2 regions of the Pseudoalteromonas sp. XMcav1-K genome follow, and region 1 is predicted to be linked to the other one. Evidence: riboswitches for the same ligand, from Rfam matches in the RefSeq annotation. Region 1 holds a riboswitch; the other holds the start of a gene.
The links. A riboswitch is a leader RNA that binds a small molecule or an ion and turns the genes downstream of it on or off. The one in region 1 is predicted to bind lysine.
Positions count from the first base shown of each region.

Region 2: it holds a riboswitch for lysine, as region 1 does, so the genes downstream of both, dapA (4-hydroxy-tetrahydrodipicolinate synthase) here and lysC (lysine-sensitive aspartokinase 3) in region 1, are expected to answer to the same signal.

Region 1 is NZ_JBIPJE010000043.1:91,591-99,259, reverse strand. Features, by position in the region: gene ACHSBP_RS10720 (MarC family protein) at 1-279, shown strand, start outside; gene ACHSBP_RS10715 (sodium-dependent transporter) at 322-1,644, opposite strand; gene ACHSBP_RS10710 (4'-phosphopantetheinyl transferase family protein) at 1,751-2,536, shown strand; gene lysC (lysine-sensitive aspartokinase 3) at 2,486-3,772, opposite strand; lysine riboswitch at 3,903-4,076, opposite strand; gene nhaD (sodium:proton antiporter NhaD) at 4,160-5,413, opposite strand; gene ACHSBP_RS10695 (hypothetical protein) at 5,608-6,855, shown strand; gene ACHSBP_RS10690 (hypothetical protein) at 6,861-7,412, shown strand; gene ACHSBP_RS10685 (ATPase) at 7,412-7,669, shown strand, end outside.
Region 2 is NZ_JBIPJE010000031.1:48,247-55,915, reverse strand. Features, by position in the region: gene ACHSBP_RS04900 (TraB/GumN family protein) at 256-1,152, shown strand; gene ACHSBP_RS04895 (hypothetical protein) at 1,244-1,864, shown strand; gene ACHSBP_RS04890 (energy transducer TonB) at 1,915-2,964, opposite strand; gene ACHSBP_RS04885 (Solitary outer membrane autotransporter beta-barrel domain) at 3,152-4,090, opposite strand; lysine riboswitch at 4,266-4,460, shown strand; gene dapA (4-hydroxy-tetrahydrodipicolinate synthase) at 4,586-5,467, shown strand; gene ACHSBP_RS04875 (2,3,4,5-tetrahydropyridine-2,6-dicarboxylate N-succinyltransferase) at 5,480-6,220, shown strand; gene ACHSBP_RS04870 (PLP-dependent decarboxylase) at 6,220-7,425, shown strand; gene ACHSBP_RS04865 (succinylglutamate desuccinylase/aspartoacylase family protein) at 7,428-7,669, shown strand, end outside.

The DNA.
Region 1 (7,669 bases):
CCGTTAGCCGTGCCCTCTATTGCAGGGCCTGGTGCTATGCTTGCGGCAGTACTTGCAACCGAAAATGCCCGCGTTGATTTGTGGCAACAAGCGCAAGTTGCTGGCGTAATGATAGCTGTAGTGTTTTTAGCATTTTTATTAATGCTAATGGCAGGCAAAATTCAAAAACTTATTGGTAATGCGGGCGCTATCGTTATTAGTAAAGTAATGGGTTTAATTTTAACAGCGGTTGCAATCACAAACGTACTCACCGGCTTTAAAAGCTATTTTAACTTATAAAAAAAGCGCGTTTAAAACGCGCTTTTTTGTACCAATAACCTATTACTTAAATGCCACGTTAGCAAACACCGCTAACATTAAGATTGGGCAAATAAAGCGAATATAATTTGCTAGCACTTTATAACCAAGTTTGTTTGATTCGTGCAGTTTGTTACCGCGCTTCCAAAGCCACCCCACAACCACAAAGTAGAATAACCCCATTAATGGTAATTGATATTGGGTAAATACGGTGATCACTAAGCCAAACAACCATTCAAAGTTAACGATAATCACACTTGAACAAATACCCACAATAACCGTTACCAGCCAAGTTGCGGGTTTTCTATCAAAACCATGGTTTTCGACTAAAAACGATACTGGAATTTCTGTCGATGAAATTGTTGACGTTAGCGATGCAATCGACATTAATACAAAAAAGACAAACGCCACCACTAAACCAAAGGCACCTAAGGTAGCAAACAGCTGAGGTAACACAGCGAAAATTAATTGCCCTTCACCAATCAACTTACCACCTTGCATAATCTCAACACCCTGCGCTTGTGCCACATAAAGTGCAGGAATAATCAACAAGCCCGCTAAAAACGCAACGCTGGTATCAAGCATGGCAACCGAAATCGACATTTTTGCAACGTTTGCATCACGTTTTAGATACGAGCCGTAAATCATCATGCAGCCAACACCCAGCGATAACGAGAAGAACGCTTGCCCCATTGCTGCAATAATTAAATCTGGATCAGTGACTTTACTAAAATCAGGCACTAAATAAGCATTAAACCCTTCGCTTGCGCCATCTAACGTCGCAATATAGGCAATTAACGTAAGCAGTAACACCAATAAAACCGGCATTAATCGGCGCGACCACACCTCAATACCCGACTTAACCCCTTTTAAAATAATACTGGCGGTTAATATCAGCATCAGCGGCGTAAAAATAAAGTTGCGCAATATTGAATCTGATTTTAAGAAGTTTGCAATGTCGGTAAGGCCAAAGAATGTGGCGATTGGTTCAAGTGCAAATGCCAGCATCCAGCCAGCAACAATGCTGTAAAAGCTGAGCATAACAATGGCGCCGCCAAGGCCAATATAACCTGCTGCCGCGCCCATTTTCTTGCTGGTAGATTGGCACGCTTCAGCCAACGCCTTTACGGGGTTCGCTTGTGCACTATGGCCAATATAGAGTTCAGTAAAAAGCGCAGGTAACGCCAGTAAAAAAATTACAATAAAGTAAACCAACAAAAATGCACCACCACCGTGGTTTGCCGCTTGTGTTGGGAAGCCCCAAATATTACCTAAGCCGACCGCGGCGCCTGCCGCCGCTAATACAAAACCTAAGCGACTTTGAAAGCCATCTCTAATTTGTGCCATATTGAACTCTTATTTTTATTATCTACACCACGACTTACGTAACCAAGCAAGATATACTGCAGCAAATTGTAAAACTGCGCTTGGCTAAAAGACTAATCTATCGGGTATGGAAACGATTAACAACAAAAAACCACCAATCACAGGCATCTCGCCTGAGCGCGCGCATTTTAGCGTGCTAAGCCCTAAGTCACCAATTAATTTAGTTATAGCCAATAGCCAAGCCCTTAATTTCGACCAAATAAACATCACAAGTTTATTATCTGCGCATGAAATTAGCATTTTAGAAAGGCGTAAGTTAGAAAGCGCTAAACGCGAATACTTAGCCTCGCGTTATTTAATTAAGCAATTAGCGCAACAGTTCTTTGCGTATGAAGCCGCTGAACTCACCACCTTTTTTGATGAACACACTGCACGTTTGGTGATTAAGTATCAAAACAACGCCCTGCCACTTTCACTGGTGATAAGTCATTCCAAAGGCTGGGTTGCGGTATATTTAGCACATGATCCAGAGCGTATGGGCATCGACCTTGAGTTTATGTCGCAAAAGCGCCCTTTTTTAAAATTAGCCAAACACTTTTATCATCAAGATGAAATTCGAGCAATTGAAGCAGCAAACCCTATGTCCGATACTTTTTTTCGTATTTGGACATTAAAAGAGGCCCTTGCTAAAGCTGTTGCCATGCCAATTGCCCAGCTGCTTTCGCCTAATGTATATCACGGTTATGCAAAACATAATTTAGCAGCCTATAGCTGCCAAATTAATGGGTTTGATTTTAGTATGGCAACGCCAATGACTGTTAAACAGCCACCAGCGCTTGTTGAAGTTTCCCTTAAACCCGATTTAACAGGCTTCGAGCAAACGGCTATGAATCGCTTGCACCACGTTATCTGATTCAGTTTGCTCAACTAAGAAACACAGGTTGTGCTTACTTGCACCATGGCAAATTAAACGAATATTAAAATCACTGAGTACACCCATTAAATTAATTTCGCCGTGACGTAATTGAATTTCAGAGCCGATTAATGCCACCAGAGTTAAATTATTCTCGACCGTTACATGACAAAACTCGCTTAACTCATCAAGACAAGCTTGATCAAGCTCCGGGCGTGATGCATTTGGCGCATTATCGAGCGTTAACGCAACACTGATTTCAGAGGTAGTAACTAAATCTACCGAAATATTGTATTTCGCTAAAATAGTGAAAACGCGTGCTAGAAAGCCGCTAGCAAGCAGCATCTCTGGGCTTTTAAGGGTCAATAAAATCTGATTCTTACGCTGGGTTACTGCGCGAATACCGGCTTGCTCAGACTTTTCTTTCTCAATCCATGTACCACCTTGCTCTGGCGCTTTACTTGAACCAACAAACACACTAATGCCACTGCGGCTTGCTGGTAAAATAGTTGCAGGGTGTAACACTTTGGCACCAAAGGTTGCCATTTCTGCCGCTTCATCAAAGCTCAGTTTAGCAATCGGCGCCGCTTTTACACATAAACGAGGATCTGTACTAAAAATACCCACTACGTCTGTCCAAATGTAAACAGCTTTTGCGTCAACCGCTTCAGCCAATAATGCTGCACTGTAATCAGAACCGCCACGGCCAAGCGTGGTTGTGTCACCTTGGCTATTTGCACCAATAAAACCTTGGGTAACTACAATGTTTTCGCTTAATAACGGCAATAAGTTTGCTTGTGCTAATTCACGAGTGCGTTCAACATTCGGTTCTGCTTTACCAAAATGTGAATTGGTCGCTAGCACTTCGCGTACGTCAAAGCGCAGCGATTGTGCGCCTAAGCTGCGTAAAACTTGGGTAAATAAATACGATGATAAACGCTCACCAAAACTTAATAGCTCGTCGCTTGCTTTGTCATCAAATTCGTTTTGTAATGCAAAGGTTTTAAACGCTTCAAGTGTTGCTAAAAAACCTTCGGTAATGTCGTCATCTAATGTGAGTTTTTCAGTAATTTTGTGCTGAATAGCTACCACGGCGTCAATATGTTCTTGGCGCGCAACGTCCGTTAAATCGTCATTTGCAAGGCTTACTAAATGATTGGTAACACCAGAGCTTGCACTTACGGCAACTAAACGGGTGCTTGGGTTTGATATAACAATTTCGGCGCAGCGCACCATAGCGTCATAGTCTGCGACACTGGTACCACCAAATTTTGCTACATTAATACTCGAATTAGACACGGTCTCTCCTTTAAATCTTAATAAGGAGAACTTGGCAAGGAACGTGATTGATTACATCAGGATAGTCTCTGCCAGAAGCTCTCCACCTGTTACAGGTGACAGTCCCGAAGATTCAACTTCTAGAACCGAAGCAAGCTGGCCACAAATCCAGATCACTCCTCGGCAGTTAACCCCCTGATAGACCGTCGTCGGGAATGCGCCCTCGAATCTACTACCTGGTTAATGCACCTCTTCTGTGTTTGAATACTTAATAAGCACACAAACAAAAGCCTTCTAAAAAGAAAGCTTTTGAAATTTACCGTTTAGCCGTCTAGCTGTCAATCACTAATTAAGAAATAAACAACCAACTAAATACGATGATGAATAACCAATGGTGTAGGCAATCATCAAATACATAAACATGCGCAGGTAACTTACAAAGGTCAGTTCCTTAATTTTGCTCATTGCAATAATGCCCGCTGCTGAACCGATAATCAGCATTGAGCCGCCTACACCGGTTGCATAGGTAAAGGTTAACCACTGACGTGTATCCATTACAATATCTGCTTTTAGTAGTGCTGCGGTAAGCGGTACGTTATCTACGGCCGCTGACAAAATACCCATAAAGTAGTTTGCATATTCAGGTGCAAGTACTTCATAAAGGTGGGTAAATTGATTCAACACACCAATCTCTTTCATTGCACCTACAAGTAGTAACACACCTACAAAGAATAATAAGGTGTCGTACTCAATTTCACGCACGTAATCGATAATCTTTTTATTCACGTCTTTTTTGCGCATTAAGAATTGCGCAACTAAGAACATTAGCGATAAACCAAATAAGAAGGTTAATAATGGCGGAATGTGATACCACACACTAAACATCAGCGTCGCTACGATGGTCGAAACAAAAATACAGGCAATGGTAATATCGGTTTTTTCAATGCGGCGCAGTTCGACTTTTTCAAACGTAATGGTGCCTTTCATGCCCAAACTTAGCATCGCGGCTAAAATAAATACCGATAACGCAGCAGGAGCCACAAGTAACAACAAGTTAGCTATGGTGACTTTATCTGCAAGGAAAATCATTAAAGTAGTTACATCACCGGTGATAAGCGATACCCCACCCGAGTTCACTGCAAATACAATAAGCGTGGCATACTTAATAAGTTTTTTGGCATCAAGCTTTAACGACATCACAACCGCCAGTGATATCAATGTTGCCGTGATGTTGTCAGAAATCGACGAGAAGAAAAATGCAAACGCACCGATTAAATACATTAAATTGCGTTCGCTCATTTCACTCGGCAATACCCTATGCACCAAGCTTTGAATAAACCCTTTGGAGTTTAAATAAGCAACAAAGGTCATCGCTGCCATCAAAAACAACCATAAGGTCGCAATTTCTAAAATATTATGATCGAGTTCTTTTTGAACAGATTCTGGGCTTTGCCCATGTAAAGGGGAAATAAAGAGAATAATCCAGCACAAAGTTCCAAAAAATAGCGTTGTTTTGGCTTTGTTTACATGGATAATATCCTCTATAACAATCAGCACGAATGCGATTATTATCAGCGCGAGAATAACACCTGACACCATCTTGTTATTTTAACCTGTAGAGTTGAGTTAAAAATTTGAACGAACACCCAACCTGCGGTCGATAAGAAGCCTGTTGAGCGGCGCGAAGTGTAGCACTGAAGATTACCTAAAACCACTACGGTTTTAGTCTAATTACACATTTTTTTTATAAAAAATTTACTTTTTGGATAGATATCAAGTTAACGTGGATAAATATGATCCCACCTAAAAGAATTCTAGCAACCTTGGTAGACAATTGGTCACTGATTGAAGCCTTAATTAAACGCTTTGATTTTGGCGATTTTAGCTTCCAAGATGCCCAAAGCTTGTTAAAAAAGTTAGAACCAAAACTCTCTTCCGAGGCGGTATTTAAGCAAATTAACAAGTTGATCCAGCTAGAGATCATCATACCTTTAGCTAAATCGTCGCAGCTCGAAATTAACCGAGCAATTGCTGATTTTTCGCAGTTTTTATTGCAAGAAGAAAGCCTTGGCCTCGTTGGCGAGATTCACGTACTCGTTGACGATTTGGCGCGCTTAAACCAACGTTTATCTAACGCTGGCTTTAACGACGATGAAATGGAAATTAAACGAAACGCCCGCATTATGGATGAGCGCGTGCGTAAAATTGTTAAATTATTCCAACATAATCAAAACGCTATTTTTAACCTTGTTGAACAAGCTAAATCTAACGACTCTAATTTAACGCTGGCAAAACGCTATAAAGCGGTCATCGAAGCATTTGATGAATACATTGAACCAATGCTAAATATGGTCGATATTGGCGGCGAATTTAAGCTGTGTTTTGAGCAAATTGAAGCCTCACTGAGTGACTTGATTATTCACTTCACCACCCTTGGCAAATTTAAACACGAAAAGCGCCAGCTAGAGCAATTGCGCAGCCGTATTTTAGATATGTATTTAATTGGTCAGCAATCTCTTACCAAAAGTGCCGATGTATTATTGCCACTGCGTGAAGAACTGCGCCGCAATACCCAGCTAACCAAGCAAACCTCAGAAGTGCTTGCGCTTATTCGTAAACAAGGGGTGGATAAAATCCTTGGCGAATTTATGCCATATTTCAGCTCAGAGGCGCAGCGATTATCGCTTGGTTCTAACAACCAAATCACTGCGTACATGGCTGAGCTTGCAGAATTTGAGCACGACGAATACGAATTACCGGATATGAGTGCGGTAAATCAATACATTGCACCTAATATTCCTGATTACAATCAAGTAAAACAACGCTTTACGCAAGCTAAACGCAGCAAAAAATCGTCTATTATGGATTTCTTAACCACCACCTATGATGAACTAGAAACTGACGAGTTATTATACCTTTACCAAAAACTAGCAAGCGATAATACGCTCGCTATTTCCCACGGCGAGCAAGTGACCATTCAAAGCGGTAATAAGCAGCTTACGCTCAAGCCGTATCTCGCACGTTCAGTCTCATCGGATTAATTTATATGTCTCAAATCGATTTATCATTGCTTTCAGAGCTTAAAGCAATCAATAAAAAACTGGTGTCTGGCTACCATATTTGCGAGCAAGACAGCCAACTATTTCAACAACTTGATCAAGAGTTTGATGCCTATGAAGCGCTTTTTGCCGCACTTGGCCAAACCCTTGTTCACGATGCCCGCGGGTTTTATTACCTGCAAGTGGATGAAGGCACCCCAAATATGGGTAAAATCTCGCGCTCATTTGCTCTTACCATTTATGTGTTGATTGAGCACTACGCCAACCTCGGTAAAGACCCGCTGGTTGCCCTATTCGATAGCGATATCGACCTTGAACTGATGATGACCTTAGTGCAAAACAACAAGCACTTATTTGATCAGCTAGAGATCTTTTCGGGTAGCGATATGCGCCGTGATGTGTTTTTACGTATGGTAAGACTCGGTGTTGCCCGCGAAACTGAACTGGGTTTTCGTATTCTTGCCTCTGCGCACCGCTATTTAGATGCACTAAACGACATTAGCAATTTTCAAAGTCATATGGACGAGGAGCAAGTGTAATGAATGAATTATATGGATTAACTAAACTTGCCCTATTAAATACCGCAGGTTATGCAAAATGCGTGATCCCGCTCAATAAAAGTAGCTCTATTTGTGCGCCTAATAACACAGGTAAAAGCTCAGTTATCAACGCATTACAGTTTCCACTGATTAACGATTTGCGTTTAACCGAATGGGACGGACACGACCTTGACGAAACCCGTAAATTCTATTTTGCATCTGATCAATCGTATATTCTACTAGAAGCAGAGCTTCCC
Region 2 (7,669 bases), on a different contig from region 1:
AATCAAGAAATCTATGCATTTTTAAATCAATAGAATTAACTTAAAACCAAGATAAGCATAAAAAAACACGCAAAAAGAATAAAAAATCCATTTTATACAATTTTAAAGATTATGTATGCTAAGACTAAAGCTTATTTGAATATCGCTTTATTTTTAAAAGTCTTATAACTTTTTTGTTAATAATTAGGCAAAGACTAATATTGCACTATCAAGTACACTGATACGCAAAATTAATTATTAACGCAAGGATCTGCAATGCGACTTTTCTTAATTACGCGAATACTGCTACTACCAATTTTGTTACTCGGTTTAGCTCAACCAGTATTTGCAAACAGCAATATCAACCCAAGTCTTTGGAAAATTGAAAAAAATGGCGTGACATCTTATTTACTTGGCACTGTTCACTTGGGTGATCAGCAAATGGCGGGATTACCAAGCTACGTAAAAAGCGCGATTGAAAAAACCGACAAAATGGTTGTTGAGGTTGATCTATCTAAGGTGAACCCAATAGAACAGCAGCAAGTAATGATGAACTATATGCTGCTCCCTGCAGGTAAAACATTACAGTCAGAGCTATCTGCTAAAAATTACAAAGCGCTAAGCAATTATATGGCGAAATTAGGCCTAGGTATGGAGCTATTTCAACAGATGCAGCCCTTTGCTGTAATGCTACAGATCACCCTAATGGAATACCAAAAAGCAGGTTATCAAGACTCCTTTGGTATCGACAAGCAAGTAATGAATGTCGCGCAACGTTTGCAAATTCCGATTATGCAACTAGAAACGCTAGAGCAACAAATGGGAATGTTTAAAGGGTTTAGCAAACATAACAACAAAATGATTGAAGACGGTTTAAAAGAACTGGCTGATATGGATAAGTACTTTAATCGTCTGATTGGTAACTGGAAGCGAGGCAACGATAGCGCACTTGAAAACTACTACCGCGAAACCTTTACGGGTGACAGCTACAGCGCGTTAACTGAAAAAGTACTGCTTACTGATCGCAATAACAACTGGGTAGATCAGTTAAAGGCTCCTCTAACCAAACAACCACATTTTATTGCTGTTGGCGCACTTCATTTATACGGCCCACAAGGTTTATTAAAGCTTCTTGAAAAGGAAGGCTTTAAACTTTCGAAAAAAAATAAATAATTTTTTAAACCTTTTTAATTGATGCCTGCGTCTAACTAAATAACAAACAGTTAAAACTGATTAAGCGCAGTCATCAAAAGGAATAATCATCATGAAAAAATTAGCGTTAGCAATGACATTAATCGCCGCAAGTATCTCAACTAATCTTTATGCTGGCGATGAAAAACGTATTACTGAAACTCTTACATTAAACCAAGGCCAAAATCTTGAAATTGATTTCCCTGTGGGCAGCATCGAAATTATCACTGTAGATAGCAACGAGCTTAGCATTGAAATTGAAATTGAGGGCAAAGACGAAGGCTGGTTTTCAAAAAATCGTGATGTATCAAATATAGAACTAAGTAAACGCGTTCGTGATAACCGTATTTCACTGGAAATTGATGAAGAAAACTTAAGTCAAGAATGGGTTGTAAAAGTGCCAAAGCATGCAGCGATCGACATTGAAATTGGCGTTGGCAGCATTGATGTAGAAAAACTTGAAAACTCACTTGAAGCAGAAGTAGGTGTTGGTTCAATTCGTGTCGATACAGTACTTGATGACTTTAAGCGCATCGAACTATCAACAGGCGTTGGCGATACTAGCATTAAAGGCTTTAGTGGTGACTTAGAAAGCACACGTAATATTGTTAGCTCTGAAACACGTTACTCTGGCGCAGGTGAGCACAGCATTGAAGCCGAAGTAGGTGTAGGTGATATCAAAGTGCGTAAATAAAATACGCAACAAGTAACTAAAAAAGGCGCGTTAAGCGCCTTTTTTATTATTTAGATTTTTTGTTCGCCGTGAACATCGGCCAATGTAAACTTGGCATTGCTATCGCCAAACACATACACAGAACAGCTTCCCCAAGACTCAGGAATTTGCCATTTATTGCCTGACTCAACCAAAAATTGGGAATGATGATTATCACAACGCACTTCAAGATTAGTTAAATTGCCTTCCACATTATCAATAATAAAAGCACTGCGTTCGAGCTGATAGCTCCAAAAATCACGCTTACTTATTTGTGCATTAATTATAATAGGTTTGTCGCTTTTTAAATACGCAGTTACTTGATTGTAGTAAGGCGTAAGCATCGCCAACTTTTCATTTTCAGGGTAATGCCTTTTAAGTGTTGTAAAAATCGAACGCGCATCACCATATTCCTGTAGCTCTACCGCTAAACTAAATGCACGCGCAGCAAGCGAGCTGTATTGTGCTTCCTTTTGTAAGTCGTTATAAGACAAAACCTTTTTAATTGCTGCTAGCTCGGCCTTTGGGTTGGTATTTTTTTCAGCGATAAGGGAGGTAAGAATTGAATAATACATATCTTCATACGCATTCCAACGACCTTTTTCTTCGATCTTCTTCGCTATTTCTTCGGCCTCAGCGACTTTATTTTCCTCTAAAAAATCCATTGCCGAGCGATATTGCCTAAAGAACCACTTTGATGCACCTTTGGGGACATTACTTAATTTAAAGTCCAATTGTACTTGATTTCGACATTGCTGAATTGGCTTTCCATCTTTAGTGGCTGGTGAGTATTTCCACTTTTTGATTGAGCGCAGTGCATACTTTTCAAATGCCTCATTAGAGGAATCTTCAACAATAACATTAGATGTTGAACCGTCTGGTTCGACTACAAAACTTAGCTGCACCCAACCTTCTTTACCGTCACGCGCAGCATTGATTGGATATTTAGGCGGCACACGTTTAATTGCCTCAGCATTGACAATGGTATTTAAGTGAAGTTGTTCGGTTTTGTTTGCTAAATCAGATGTATCAGCTGCACTCAAGACACTTGCAGACAGCGTTATAAGCGGTAATAGAATCATTATCTAAGTCCTTTTATATTAATGGCGTTCACCAACTCTTTACGTCTATATTCAAATATTGCGCTGAACAAATGATATACTAATAAGGCGACTTTTATCTGATAATATTGCGTTACACCGATAATTTTAGGCCTAGTTAGCATGGCGTTAAGCCCACTAGAGTGATAACGATTACAGTGAGTTGGAGTTACTCTTCGTTAAAGTAGATTACAATACTGCCGCCACTAAGTACACTACCCTCGTTGTAATGCAAGCCAATGCCGATATTATCAAACCAAGATGTCCATGGCCGAGTGTCGATTAATAAGCCGCCACCGTACTCATAATAATGGCCAGTGCTAAAGGCGCTACGTGCGTCTCCACCCAAATCAACACGTTGAAATTTAAGATAGATTGACTCTGTATGTTTTAATTTTTGGTCGAGCTTTATGGTTGCCCTGACGCTATTCGCAAAATACCAACCTGATGGGGTTGAATCACGTGTTGCATCATCACCACCAAATCCTTTACCAAAGAAGTGATTATAGCTCGATTTAACTAACCAATGCCCCCAACGACTGGCTTTTCTGCGACTGAGAGTTAACCCCATATCGGTTAAAACTGAGTTTGCAGTTGTATTAAAATAAATACCTTCCACTTCTGCTTTGGCGGCGCGGCTTTCAGGGCTGTTGTAGTCATGAATATTGTCGTAATGCATAACATGCGCACCAATTGAGCCTTCTAACAACCAATTATCGTAACGATACAGCGCTGTTTCATAATCGGCATAAGCGGTGAAGATTTGATCATGGCTGTCGTCAGGTATAGCCACATCATCCAGCAATATGTCTTGCGATTGTGAAATATAAGAAAAGTGCGTATTTACGCGTGAATCTTCGTCTAACGTGTAGGTATAAGGCAGTGCAAATACTTGTAGCTGAGTTCTTAAATTTACATTTTTATCGCCTGCATCATCACCGAGTTGCTCTAAAATATTAACCGGGTCAAAATTACCAAAGCCAAAGCGCACAACGTCAGAGTCACTTAATACTACCGAGGACGCAAACGATTCCTCATAGGTTTTTTTCACCGATGCATCGCATGGCAAGCTTATAACAACGCACAACAGAAATACTAACTTTCTCACAACTAACTATTTTTACTTAATTTCAACCGCAATAGCCGCTAGTTATATCATTAAACATCACGCGATTACATTGCTCTAAAATAAATTTTATTGACATTTAGACGTCCAAAATGTTTCAATTGCCGCTCAATCACCCTATTTTACGTTAGTGGCTATTTAAAATAGCGGCTAGCTTAGGGCTGGAAGAGGTGCGTTATTCAGGTAATTCAGTTGAGGGGAGCAAACTCCAATGACACTGAATGAGGGGAATTAACGCCGAGAGATAAGCTTTTTTGCTGATAACTTATCTCGGGCGCTTGGGCTGAATCCCGGCGACTGTCACCAATTACTTGTATTAAGTAAATATGTTTGGTGGAGAGCTTCTGGTCTTAGAAAAATAAGGCCATTCGCCTTATCTATTTTTTAAGTCCATTGCTCTTCGAATTTTTAGTTGTTCGAAGCTGGACTAAGCCTTTCTCTTATCCCTTCTTCGAACACATATTAAGTTCGCTAGAGATGAAATCACAATTTAATTTAACGCAGTACCCGCTGTGGACTGCATTAGTCACCCCTTTCACTGAGACGGGTGAAGTTGACTATGACAATCTTGCGCAATTAGTAGCAGATCAACAAGATGCCAACAATGGCATTTTATTACTCGGCAGCACAGGTGAAGGTTTAGCATTAACCATCGCAGAGCAGCAGCAAATCGTGCGTTTTGTCTGTGACTTATCACCGACGGTACCTTTGATGGTTGCTGTAGGCGGGGTCAACTTACCGCAACAACTTGAGTGGTTAGAATTCTGTAACCAACAACCGATTGACGCACTATTACTAGGTTCACCACTTTACGCCAAACCCGGCATTAAAGGCCAAATTCAGTGGTTTGATGCATTACTTAGTGCCACAGAGCTTCCCTGCATGTTGTATAACGTGCCAGGACGCAGCGCCGTGGCACTTGCTCCTGAACTGTTATCCGCATTAAGTCATCACACTAACTTATGGGCTTTAAAAGAAGCTAGTGGTGACATTAGTAAATTTGAAGTATTTAGAAGCAGCAATCCTAATGTAGCTATTTACAGTGGCGATGATGCCTTAATGCCATATTTTGCCCAAGCTGGCGCAAAAGGTTTAGTATCGGTTGCTGCTAACGCATGGCCTAAACAAACCGCAGAGTTTGTTCGCAGATCGCTTTTAGGCACACCAAACCTGTTTACTACTTGGAGCGACGCGGTAAATAGCTTATTTGAAGTAGCTAACCCTGTGCCGGTAAAAGTGCTAATGCACCAACAAGGCAAGCTCAACACCCCAAATTTACGTCCACCGCTTACCCATCATGAGCTGGAATCACCTGCAGCAATTCTCGCTGCTAATCAAACAATTTTATCTTGGAATTAAGAGAGAAGTACTATGAACTGGCAAGAACTATTAAAAAACCTAGAAAACGGCACCTTACGCGCAGCAAACCAAGATGAAAATGGTAACTGGCACGCGAACGTTGAAGTTAAAAAAGGCATTTTAGATGTTTTCAAAAATGGTACTAACACTGAGTTTCCAGGTGGTTTTGTAGATAAAGATAACCTTGCTGTACGCGGCTTTTCTGCACAAGAAGGTGTACGCATGGTGCCAGGTGGTACGAGTGTTCGCCCAGGTGCCTATGTTGCAAGCGGCACAGTGATTATGCCACCAGCCTATGTGAATATTGGCGCTTACATCGATACCGGCACTATGGTTGATAGCCATGCATTAGTAGGCTCATGCGCTCAAATTGGTAAAAACGTACATTTAAGTGCTGCAGTGCAAATTGGCGGTGTATTAGAGCCTGTTGGCGCAAGCCCTGTAGTAATTGAAGATGATGCATTTATCGGCGCAGGTTGTGTCATCGTTGAAGGCGTTGTAGTTAAAAAAGGTGCGGTACTAGCACCTGGCGTGCGTCTTTCTGCGACTATTCCTGTTTATGACTGTGTAAATGAGCGCGTTTTAGAAAAAGGCGAACCAATTCCAGAAAATGCGATTGTTATTCCAGGTTCACGCCCTTCATCAAGTGAATGGGGCCGCGAGCAAGGCTTAAGCATGTCATGTGCGCTTATCGTTAAATATCGTGATGAACAAAGCGATGCATCATTAGAACTGGAAGAGGCTTTACGTTAATGAGCTTTTTGAGCACACCACAACGTCAATTACTTGCAGAGCTTTGCCAACAAACAGATCTGCCATTTTATCTATACGATTTAGATAAGCTAGAAGCGCATCTAACGCAGCTTACATCACAAAATGTGGTGAAACTGTGGTACGCAGTAAAAGCAAACCCGCTTTCAGCGATTATCCAAACGTTAGATAAATGTGGCTTTGACTTTGATGTAGCAAGCAGCGGTGAACTAAACCAAGTTTTAGCCCAAGGCATAGACGCAAAACGTGTGCTCAACACTGGACCTGCAAAATCGAAAAAGCAGATCCGGCACTTTCTCGATAAAGGTGTTCGCACCTTTGTCGCTGAAAGTCACAACCAAGTGGCTTGGTTAAACCAAGCTGCTAGTGAACATAACCTAACCCTGCGCATTTTATTGCGAGTGCAATTGCGCTGGCCAGACAGTGAAAAGAATCCTCTTGGTGGCGATAGCTTAACACCGTTTGGCCTTGGCTGTGACGAATGGTCCACGTTGAATATTGCCGATTACCCAGCGCTCGACTTTGCTGGTTTACATATTTTTCAGTGGGGCAATATGCTCAGCACAGAGAAGCTAGCTGAGCTTTGGCGTGCCATGATTGCACCATTACAAAGTTTAAGTAAGCAACTCGGATTTGATCTACGTATTTTAGATTTAGGCGGCGGCCTAGGCATTCCTTATTGCACATCAAGCACAGAGCTTGTCTGGCAGGAATTAGTAGATGCATTGGCAACAATAAAGCACTCGGTAGGTTGCGAAGAGCTTTGGATGGAACTCGGCCGTTATGCGGTTGGCGAAGTGGGTTTTTATGCCAATCCTGTCGTTGAACAAAAGCAAAACTACGGTGCTAATCAACTTATTGTTGCTGGCGGCATTAACCACATTTTACGCCCTGCGGTTACCAATCAGGCATTCCCTGCGGAGTTATTGCGTGAAACAGACAGCAAAACTAAACCCTATTTAGTGCACGGACCGCTTTGTACAGCACTAGATAGCTTAGGCGAGTTTGAATTAGCCAACGATATTAACGACACTGACTGGCTTATTTTTTCCCAATGTGGCGCGTATGGCTTTACTGAAAGTATGCCGTACTTTTTATGCCATGAATTACCCGCAGAATTTGTCGTAAAAAATGGCGTCGTAACATGTGTCAGACAAAGCGAAAGCGCTGATTATTACTTGAGGTAACTATGAACCTAATCACCCAAGAAAACATTCAAGTTGGTGAAATTGCCAACGGCTTACCGCTGACTATTCCGGTTTATCGCCTCAAAGGAAACGGCACAGGGCCAAATGTGTATATTCAAGCCAATATGCATGGTGCAGAAGTACAAGGCAACGCGGTGATATATCAGTTACTTGAAAAACTGAAGCGCGAGACGTTGGCATCAAACATTACCTTAGTGCCTTATGCAAACCCAATTGGTTGCAA